3 regions of the Lactiplantibacillus sp. B652 genome follow, and region 3 is predicted to be linked to each of the others. Evidence: predicted binding sites of a transcription regulator. Region 3 holds the regulator's gene; each other region holds the start of a gene.
The links. The regulator Rex, encoded in region 3, represses fermentation and respiration genes when NADH is low (regulators of the CRP and FNR family bind a similar motif). The targets are predictions, from matches to a motif close to TTGTGAANTANTTCACAA.
Positions count from the first base shown of each region.

Region 1: MZO40_RS10670 (shikimate dehydrogenase) is a predicted target of Rex. The motif match lies at 1,540-1,557, and genes of this name have one in related genera.
Region 2: MZO40_RS13210 (class II fumarate hydratase) is a predicted target of Rex. The motif match lies at 1,816-1,833, and genes of this name have one in related genera.

Region 1 covers NZ_JAMSKY010000008.1:71,875-75,164, reverse strand. The annotation lists gene MZO40_RS10680 (MFS transporter) at 1-484, shown strand, start outside; gene MZO40_RS10675 (LysR family transcriptional regulator) at 521-1,450, opposite strand; gene MZO40_RS10670 (shikimate dehydrogenase) at 1,587-2,471, shown strand; gene aroD (type I 3-dehydroquinate dehydratase) at 2,501-3,259, shown strand.
Region 2 covers NZ_JAMSKY010000011.1:86,317-89,606, reverse strand. The annotation lists gene MZO40_RS13215 (flagellar biosynthesis protein FlhB) at 1,184-1,423, shown strand; gene MZO40_RS13210 (class II fumarate hydratase) at 1,877-3,259, shown strand.
Region 3 covers NZ_JAMSKY010000010.1:56,601-59,890, forward strand. The annotation lists gene MZO40_RS12365 (ABC-F family ATP-binding cassette domain-containing protein) at 1-1,188, opposite strand, end outside; gene MZO40_RS12370 (redox-sensing transcriptional repressor Rex) at 1,357-2,034, shown strand; gene MZO40_RS12375 (CPBP family intramembrane glutamic endopeptidase) at 2,146-2,790, opposite strand.

The sequences.
Region 1 (3,290 bases), on a different contig from region 3:
AGACCCAAGTACCTTACAGTCATTCTATGCTGTCGGGGCGACGGTCGCCGTACTTTTGACAGCCCAATTCATCCATATGGGCTTGAAAGAAACGACAGTGCTGGTCCTATATCCAAGTATTTCAATCGTCATGTTACTACTGTGCTACTTCATCAGTAATCCCGTCATTTTGTACATTGGGAGCTTTGTAATCGGTTATGCCGCCGCTGGGGGTGTGCTCCAGTTAGCCACTTCAACGACCATTGGTTTCTTCCCGGACAGCAAAGGCTTGGCCACATCATTGGTCATGATTGCTTCCAGTGTTGCTAATTACGTCGTGTTATCTGCTGCCGCATATTTGACAAAGGTCACGGGAGCCAGTGCGCCAAGAATGATCATTCTAATGAACGTTGTGATTACACTAATCGGCGTCGGATTAGCCTTGATTGTTAAATATCGTGGACAATCATCGTCTGTCTCGACGGCCTCCAGTGTTGAAAACTAAGATTAAAATTGCGTCTTTGTCATGAGGACGCAATTTTTAGATTAATCGGTCCTCATCAGTGTAATGTTGCCAACAATAGCTACGTGCAAATTCCTGAAAACGGTGAACGGCTGGCGTGACGAATCCGCTACGGCGAACGATCAGATAAATCTGGTGATTAAGTGGCTGATCAACCAAGTGCTTGATGCAAACCTGACTAGGATTTAATAGCGGTAAATAAGGCATTAACGCGACGCCCAATTTGTACCGCACGAAACCCGCCATGGTGTGATCTTCTTCAACTTCGTATGCCACTTTAGGTTGAACGTGGGCGGCTGCCAGAATTTGATCAATTAATGGGCGTAACCCACTATTTTTTGAAAATTGAATCATCGGGTAAGCTGCTAAATCAGCGACGTGGAGTGAGTCGCTTTTGGCTAGTGGATGATCATTTGGCATCACGGCAACGATTTCTTGTTGGACTAGTGGAATAAAGTCAAAGAGGTGGGCCGTGAACTGGTCACCAAGCTTTCGGACGTTGGAGGCAAGCACGATATCATATTGTTCATCTGCTAATCCTTGTAGCAATCTCTGCGAGTTCCCTTGACCCAGTTCGAAGGTGATGGCTTGATTTCTGGGCTGGCTTTTAAAGTTAGACATTAATTCTGGCACTAATTGCTGGCCAAGCGTGTACGTAAACCCCAATTTGACGTGCCCAGTATCAGGATCCATCAGTTGCTTAACGAGTTCATTGCCTTGTGATAAATCATTTAAAGTAGCGGTAACGTACTTCAAATAGACGCCACCAATGGACGTTAACTTGATATTACGACCGTCAGCTTCGAACAGGGGGACGCCTAATTCATGTTCGAGCTTTTTGATCGCATAACTGAGTGAGGGCTGTGAAATACCAAGATTTTCCGCCGCTTTTGCCATATGTTGAGTTCGAGCCAACTCTTTGAAGAAAATTAAATGCCTTAAATTCATGGTTAGGACGCTCCTTTATTCATAGAAAAATTTGATGATTTAAACGAATCATCCATATTTATTATATTAAACTATTTTGCTAACATAACAAGTGAATTGAGTAACAAACCCGAAAATAAATTGAGGAGTGTTTTTTATGACAGAACGAATTGATGGACATACAATACTGATTGGCTTAATGGCATATCCGATTAGACATTCAATGTCACCAACCATGCACAACAATGCTTTTGCTAAATTAGGCTTAAACTATGCCTACTTAGCATTTGAAGTCACGAATGAGACGTTACCAAGTGCCATTGAATCAATCCGGACTCTAGACATGCGCGGCTCCAATATTTCAATGCCCAACAAGCAAAAAGTCATTCCACTGCTTGATAAGTTAGACCCAGCTGCCAAGATGGTAGGCGCGGTTAATACGATCGTTAATGATGATGGTGTGTTGACTGGATATACCACTGATGGCATTGGATTTATGAAAGCGCTAACTGATGAAGGGCTGGATATTCGTGGTCACAAGATGACATTGTCAGGTGCCGGTGGTGCTGGGACTGCCATCGCGGTTCAAGCGGCCTTAGACGGGGTCAAGGAAATGTCGATCTTTAATATGCACGATGCAACGTGGGCAAATGCGGAACGAAACGTTAAACTAATTAATGAACAGACGGATTGTCATGCAACCTTGCACTCACTCGAAGATCGTGATGATTTTAAGCAAGAAATTCAGAGTTCATATATTTACACCGATTCAACTGGGGTGGGTATGAAGCCACTTGAAGACAAGACGTTGGTTGATGATCCAAGTTGGTTCCGTCCAGACCAAATCGTGTTTGATACTGTCTACGCCCCACGAACAACGAAGCTGATGAAGGTTGCGCGTCAAGCTGGATTAAAGCACGTTTATAACGGGTTAGGCATGATGCTCGAACAAGGTGCCGCTGCGTTTAAACTGTGGACAGGCGAGGATATGCCAGTTGATTATATCCACCAAATTCTATTTAGTGATGATGACGCTAAATAATAAGTTATTGATAACAGGAGGTGCGCGAGATGCAACCAGTCATTAAATTACGAAACATCGAATTAGGCACTGGCCGTCCCAAAATCGCGGTGCCCATCACGGGTAAGACGGTCGCGGATATTCTGAGTGCAGTTGATCCGATTAAGGCCGCTAAGCCGGACTTAGTTGAATGGCGCATTGATTTCTTTGACGGCGTCACGGATGCCGCTAAGTTACAGGATGCCGGCCAACAACTGCGAAACGCATTAGGCGATATTGCCTTGCTGACGACGTTTCGGACGAAGGGTGAAGGCGGTGAATTGGCCTTAGCCGACGCTGACTACTTCAAGGTGTGCCAAGCGGTGATCGCTGGGAAGTTCACCGATGCGTTGGATGTTGAACGTTATCATGAAGAAAAGGACGTTAAGCAGTTGGTCGCGCAAGCTCAGGCTGCTAACGTCGTTGTCATCATGAGTAATCATGATTTCGACAAGACACCAAGTGCTGCGGAGATCGTCAAACGGTTGACCAGCATGGTGGACTATGGTGCGGATGTCGCTAAGATGGCTGTCATGCCACAATCCGCTGAAGATGTGTTGACACTACTGAGCGCCACCAATATCGCCCATCAATCGTTGTCACGACCTGTGATTACGATGTCGATGGGTGACTTAGGCAAAGTTTCACGGATCGCGGGCGAAGCCTTTGGATCGTGTCTCTCATTTGCCACGGTCGGTGCCGCTTCAGCGCCGGGTCAGATTGCCTTAGCGCACCTACGACCAGAACTAGAAGACTTGAAATTGAATTAAGCGATTAAATAAACTAACGATGAACAAGTGG
Region 2 (3,290 bases), on a different contig from region 3:
CAATCTGAGTTGAGCAGGGGCGTTCGATGGCAATTATGTCCAATGTGAGCCTAAAAGCGACGAAATATGTAGTACAATATAAATAGTTGCGAGTTGTACCTATTGTTATTTAGTATTAAAGATGATTAAATCATGCCAGTTTTTAAGTTCAAGAGCTACCAGCTGAGACCCGCTGGGAATAGTGCGAGTTACCGTAAACTTGCTGTGATTGCTACGTCCTAGTCCGGCTTCCAGGCATTCTGGTCAATGGCCGTAACGTAGTGGACACAGATTTAAGCCGAAGCCCACGTCTTAAATACTGGTCTTTCACGTTGCCCGCGATATGGATGAAACGTGTTCTGGTCAGACTGGGACTTCCGGTTAGCTACGCCAGAACGCCAAGCGGAAGTTCGCCGCTTAACGTTCTAGCTAGGCTAATCCTCAGTCCCAACCCGTCTGAACCTCACACTCTGGGAATCACTGGGCCTTGCCCAGAATACCTTCCAGCCGGGATGGTATTCGAAAGGCAGACATGTGCGGGCCCAACTTTTTGATGGATTGGTCATTGATTCTTAACATACGGTTATTTTGAGCATTCAAACTGTAAGGTGAGCTACTGATTTTCACTAAGTTATCCTAACTTGTATTTGAATGTTATAAACCAATAGCATCACTAAGCGTTATTTCAGTCGACTGTGATTACAAACCTTGAGTCCCAGATGAAAGGCAGTACTATCGGTAAATTTTAAAGCTAGTTACCAGTAATACTTATCCGTAATCTTTAGGTCGTCTTCACAGGATTTACGTGCGATAAATCAGCTGATTAAGAGTTTATTTGAAGGACCTGTTTTCTAACATTCAGTGGTCAGTTGCACCCGGATAGGTGGCCGTTCATCCGCCATTCGAGCGGCTTCCCGACTGGAGAGGCTGGCTGACAATGCTCAAGGGCGAAGTTCTTCTTGTCCGGGTGGTCTTCCCGGGCTAGAAGAAGACTCGTATTTGAAATTGCGCAGTGGGGTTCTGCGTAAGTTCAAATCGATGTCCGCCCTGTTCCAGCGTTGTCAGCCAGCCTCGGAGGTCGGACTAAGACGCGCACCGGCTGACGAACAACAAACCAACTAACTGGCATGATTTAATCATCTATAATGCCGAATAATAACAAGCGCAACGCGTGTAGCGAATGATAAGGTGATGTGAGTGAATAATGATGGATCAATTTCCAAATTTTAAGCTATTTATCGATAAATACTTACCATGGCTGGCCGTGATTGGTTTTGTTGTGACGGTTAGTGTTAATGGTAATGTCTGGCTGTATTTTATGGCAGTGCTGATTGTATTCGTGGTGGTCGCAATTATTGACTTACTATTCAAATATTGGAACCACGCCAAAATTTTAGGCATCATGATTGTCCTTTTAGTGCTTGGATTATGGTTGAATCGCTAAGATTGGTGTTAGGTGGGCATATTCAGACTGTCTTTGTCAAAAACATCTCGGCTAATTGTGATTAGTAGTAGGGGGTGCTTTTTGTCTTGGTTTGCGATGCCTCTTTTTTTGACATGGTTCGGTCATGCAGTCAGAAGCGCTGTTGCTCAGCCGATGTGATTTCTTGTCGATTTTGGACTATGAAAAGGGTAAGAAAGTGCCGATTACAATTAAAATTAATCAACAGAGATAAATCGCAACATGTGAAAAAATAAACATTTTTATCGTGAACGCGATTGTTGCAAGTTGTAGATGACAAACCACTGCCACATCAACCTCATAACTAAAATTTATAACTAAATCGATGTTTGACTATAGTCTTCTGGAGGCGCTAAACTTAATTTATAAATTGAATGTTATTTTTTTCACACATTTAGTAAGCGCTTACCAACACATTAATTGGAGGTTATTAACATGACAGAATATCGTGTAGAATCAGATACTTTAGGCGAAGTTAAAATTCCAGCCACCGCGCTGTGGGGAGCCCAAACTGAACGGAGTCGCCATAATTTCCCAACTGGTACGAAGATGCCATTAGAAATTATCCGGGCACTCTTGCAAATCAAACGGGCCGCTGCCATTGCGAACAAGGAAGTTGAAGCAATGACCGCCGAGAAGGCTGATTTGATCGTAGCCGCCATTGATAAACTGTTGGCGTTAGACGATGAAGACTTACGGAAGGACTTTCCGTTAGTTGTTTATCAAACTGGTTCAGGAACTCAAACCAACATGAACGTGAACGAAGTTGTGGCCCATATGGCCGGCAAACTCAACCCAGACGTTGAAATTTTGCCAAATGACGACGTTAACCATGGTCAAAGTTCGAACGACATTTTCCCAACGGCCATGAACATCACGGCTGCCGTGGCTGTCGATAAATTGATTGCAGCTGCCGAACACTTATTAGATGAATTAAAAGCTAAACAAAAGAAGTACTGGCGCGTTGTTAAGATTGGCCGTACCCATTTACAAGACGCGACGCCATTAACATTTGGCCAAGAAGTCAGTGGCTGGGCAAGTGCTATCGAACATGACATTGCTTACTTGAAACAATTGAACCCAACCTTGGGCGAACTGGCCATGGGTGGTACGGCTGTCGGAACTGGGCTGAATGCGGCGCCACATTTTGCTGAAAATATTGCCGCTGCCATGAGTAAACTGTACGGCATTGAATTTACGGCTGACTCCAATAAGTTCTATGGCTTGGCCCATCACTCTGGTTTGAACGTGGTCCATGGTGCCATCAAGACGTTAGCGGCTGATTTGATGAAGATCGCCAACGACGTGCGGTTCCTCGCTAGTGGCCCACGGGCTGGATATGACGAATTGAACATTCCAGCTAACGAACCAGGTTCATCGATCATGCCTGGGAAGGTCAACCCGACTCAAGCCGAAGCCATCACCATGGCAGCGGTCCGGGTCATGGGGAATGACGTGGTCGTGGACTTAGCATCTAGTCAAGGTAACTTTGAAATGAACGTTTACAAGACCGTGCTGATTGACGCCTTCTTGGAATCCGCCGAATTATTAGCCGGTACGATCACTGGTTTTGCAGACCGGATGATTGCAGGTTTGACGATCAACGAAGACCGGATGGCTGAATTAGTGGACCGTTCCTTGATGACTGTGACGGCGTTGTCACCACACATTGGTTACCATGACAGTGCGGTGATTGCCCAACAAGCTGAAAAAGCAGGCACGACCTTGCGTGAAGCGGCCATCAAGTCTGGTAAAGTTACAGCGGAACAATTCGACGAATGGATGGTTCCAATTGATATGACCAACATTGATAATTAAGGTAAACTAGTGATAGCGCTCCTGTAGCGAG
Region 3 (3,290 bases):
GCCCGTGACAACGCCGGTACCGAAGACGGCCTGGCCTTTGATGAACGGAATCTGGCCGAGGATACTCTTGAGAAAAGTCGACTTACCGATTCCGTTTGGACCCACGATGGCAATGGCTTCGTGCTTCTTAACGTTTAAGTTATCCGGTTCCGACAGAATATGCCCGTCGTAACCGACTGCGGCATCCTTGACGGTCAAAACGATGTTGCCGCTTTGCTTCGCAGCGTGAAAACCGAAGTGGGCCGTTTTTTCATCACTATCAGGACGGTCGATCCGGTCCATCTTGGCCAACTGTTTCCGCCGCGCTTGAGCTCGTTTGGTCGTCGATGCCCGCACGATATTCCGGTTGACAAAGTCTTCAAGCTTGCTAATCTCGGCTTGTTGCTTTTCGTAATGTTTCCACTGAGCTTGAATCCGAGCGGCCTTTTCTTGCACAAACTGGTCGTAGTTCCCGGTATAGTGTACCATTTCGTGATGTGACAGGTCGTACACTTCATTGACGACGCGGTCTAGGAAGTAGCGGTCATGGCTGACAATCAGTAGGGCACCAGCATAGGATTGTAAGTAACTTTCCAGCCACGTCAACGTTTCAACGTCCAAGTGGTTGGTCGGTTCGTCCAGAATCAGTAAATCGCGCTTTTCTAGTAGTAGCTTTGCTAAGGCCAGTTGAGTTTTTTGTCCACCGGAAAGTTCGGTGACCGACTTGTCATAAACATCGGCATCGAACTGAAAACCGTGTAGGACACCACGGATTTCGGCCTGGTAGCCATAGCCATTTTTCTGTTGAAATTCTGTCTGAACTTGGTCGTAAGTTTTTAAGGTTTGTTGGTAGGCCTGGTCATCGTTCATGATGGCGGGGTCGCTGAGCTGATTTTCAAGCGCATGCATCCGCTTTTCAATGGCGTGTAGTTCAGCAAACACGCTGCTCATTTCTTCCCAGATCGTATTTTGACTATCCAATCCTTGGTCTTGAGCTAAGTAACCGATCGTTAGACCCTTGCGCATCGATATTTGGCCTTCGTCAGGCACGGTCTCGCCGGCAATCATTTTAAGTAAGGTTGATTTACCAGCACCGTTGCGGCCGACTAAGGCAACGCGGGCGTGTTCTTGGATGTCCATTTGTACGTTATCGAACAAGACATCGGCGCCAAAACGCCGCATAACTTGCTGTACTTGTAGTAAAATCACGCTTTATTAAGCTCCTTTCACATTTGATTCGTGAGATAATTGTAGCATATTGTTACGGTTCGACCCAATTATTCGGAATAATAAGTAATTATTATTTCACAAAGTCACAGGTTATGCTAGAATAGTGTCAGCAAATTCACAAACTTTTGATTGGGAGGAAACGTCCGAATGGCAGAGACAAAGATTCCACGGGCAACGGCAAAACGATTACCAATTTATTATCGCTATTTGAATATTTTACTAGACGCAGATAAGAAACGGGTATCGTCAACTGAATTGTCCGAGGCGGTTAAAGTAGATTCAGCAACGATTCGGCGTGATTTTTCGTATTTTGGGGCCCTCGGTAAACGCGGGTATGGATACGATGTTGAAACGCTGCTGGCATTTTTCAAAAAAATTCTAAATCAGGACACGCTAACCAACGTCGCGCTGATTGGGGTCGGTAATTTAGGCCACGCCCTGTTGAATTTTAATTTCCATAAAAATAGTAATGTCCGGATCTCAGCGGCTTTTGATGTTAATGAAGCCATTGCAAATACGGTCCAGAGTGGGGTTCCCGTCTATCCAATGACGGAACTCAAAAAGCAATTGATCGAACAACAGATTGAAATTGCCATCTTAACGGTGCCAACAACGGTTGTTCAAAAGATTACCGATGAGTTAGTTGATGCGAATGTTAAAGGCATCATGAACTTTACCCCATTGCGGATCTCAGTTCCAGAAACAGTGCGGGTTCAAAACGTTGATTTAACCAATGAATTACAGACCTTAATTTACTTTATTGAACATTATGGTCAACAATTGGGTGACAACGGTCAAGATGAACCAGACGAAGATGAAGATTAGTCTGCGCATGCATCTCAAGATTATGATACCAAAAAGCTTCTCTGAAATAAATTTTCGGAGAAGCTTTTTTGAACGTCTAAATTAATGCCACGAACGAATAAGCGACGCAATCTAATGAAGTGCAGTCAAGAGCGTCGGTACTACGACCGCAGCGTTCATCAAAATATGAGACGTCATCGAAGTCTGAATTCGGCCGGTATGTTGATAGAGCCAGCAGAACAGCAATCCAACGAAGGCGTAGAGAATTAGATGACCATCTGCGTGGGCGAGGCTGAAGAGAAAGCTCGAAATCAAGGCGGCCCCGATTTTGCCGGTCACCGCACTCAAGTTGCCAAAGATGACCTTGCGGAAGACGATTTCTTCCATAATTGGGGCACCCACGATAATGGCTAAGAAAAATACCGGGTATTGTTGCCCAACGGTGAGTAGGGTCGACGTATTGTTGGAAGCCGTCGATTGCCCCAACATCGCAGTTATTTTAAGAATCAGGACTTGGCCGACAATGACTAGGACGAGCCCAATCAGGCCCCATAGGATGGCGACCAGCCAGTTACTGCGCTGCTGCTCAACGGCGTTTTTGGCTGTCATTCGGCGTGCTAGCCACAGCAATAACAGTGCGCCGACCAAGTAGTCGACCGTTTGAATCAAGAAGACTTGGGACCCCAGTTGATGAAAGGCGGCCACTAAGACGCTTGGTAGCGCATAAACAATAAAATAAATAATCAGAATTAAGATTGATTGGCGGCGATTAACCATCAGCTCACGTCCTTTTTGAAAGTTTGTTTGATTTTTTCATTAACACACGCATTGTGTTCGTTAATTTATCATGAATCATGATTAAATCATGGTGTTTTCTGAGTTCAAGCCCGCCAGCTGAGACCCGCTGGAAACAGTGCGAATTTGCGTAAACCTGCTGTTGTGGATGCTTCCTACGCCGGCTGGAAGGTATTTCTGACAACGCTGGAACGCGATGGACACAGATTTAAGCCGACAAACCACGTCTTAAATACTGGTCTTCCACTAACCAAGCACACAACGCTTGCTAAGTGGAATTTCATCGCTGAGCATTGTCAGAAACACCTTCCAGCCGGGGATGGTATTCGAAAGGCAGACATGTGCGGCCCCAACATTTTGTTGGATTAGTCGTTGATTCCCTGGTACAGGGCCATTTTGACTTTAACTGTCAGACCGACTCCAACATATAGCAATACTTTTTACCAATGCTTTAAGGTTCCTGACAAACAGCTTCACTTAGC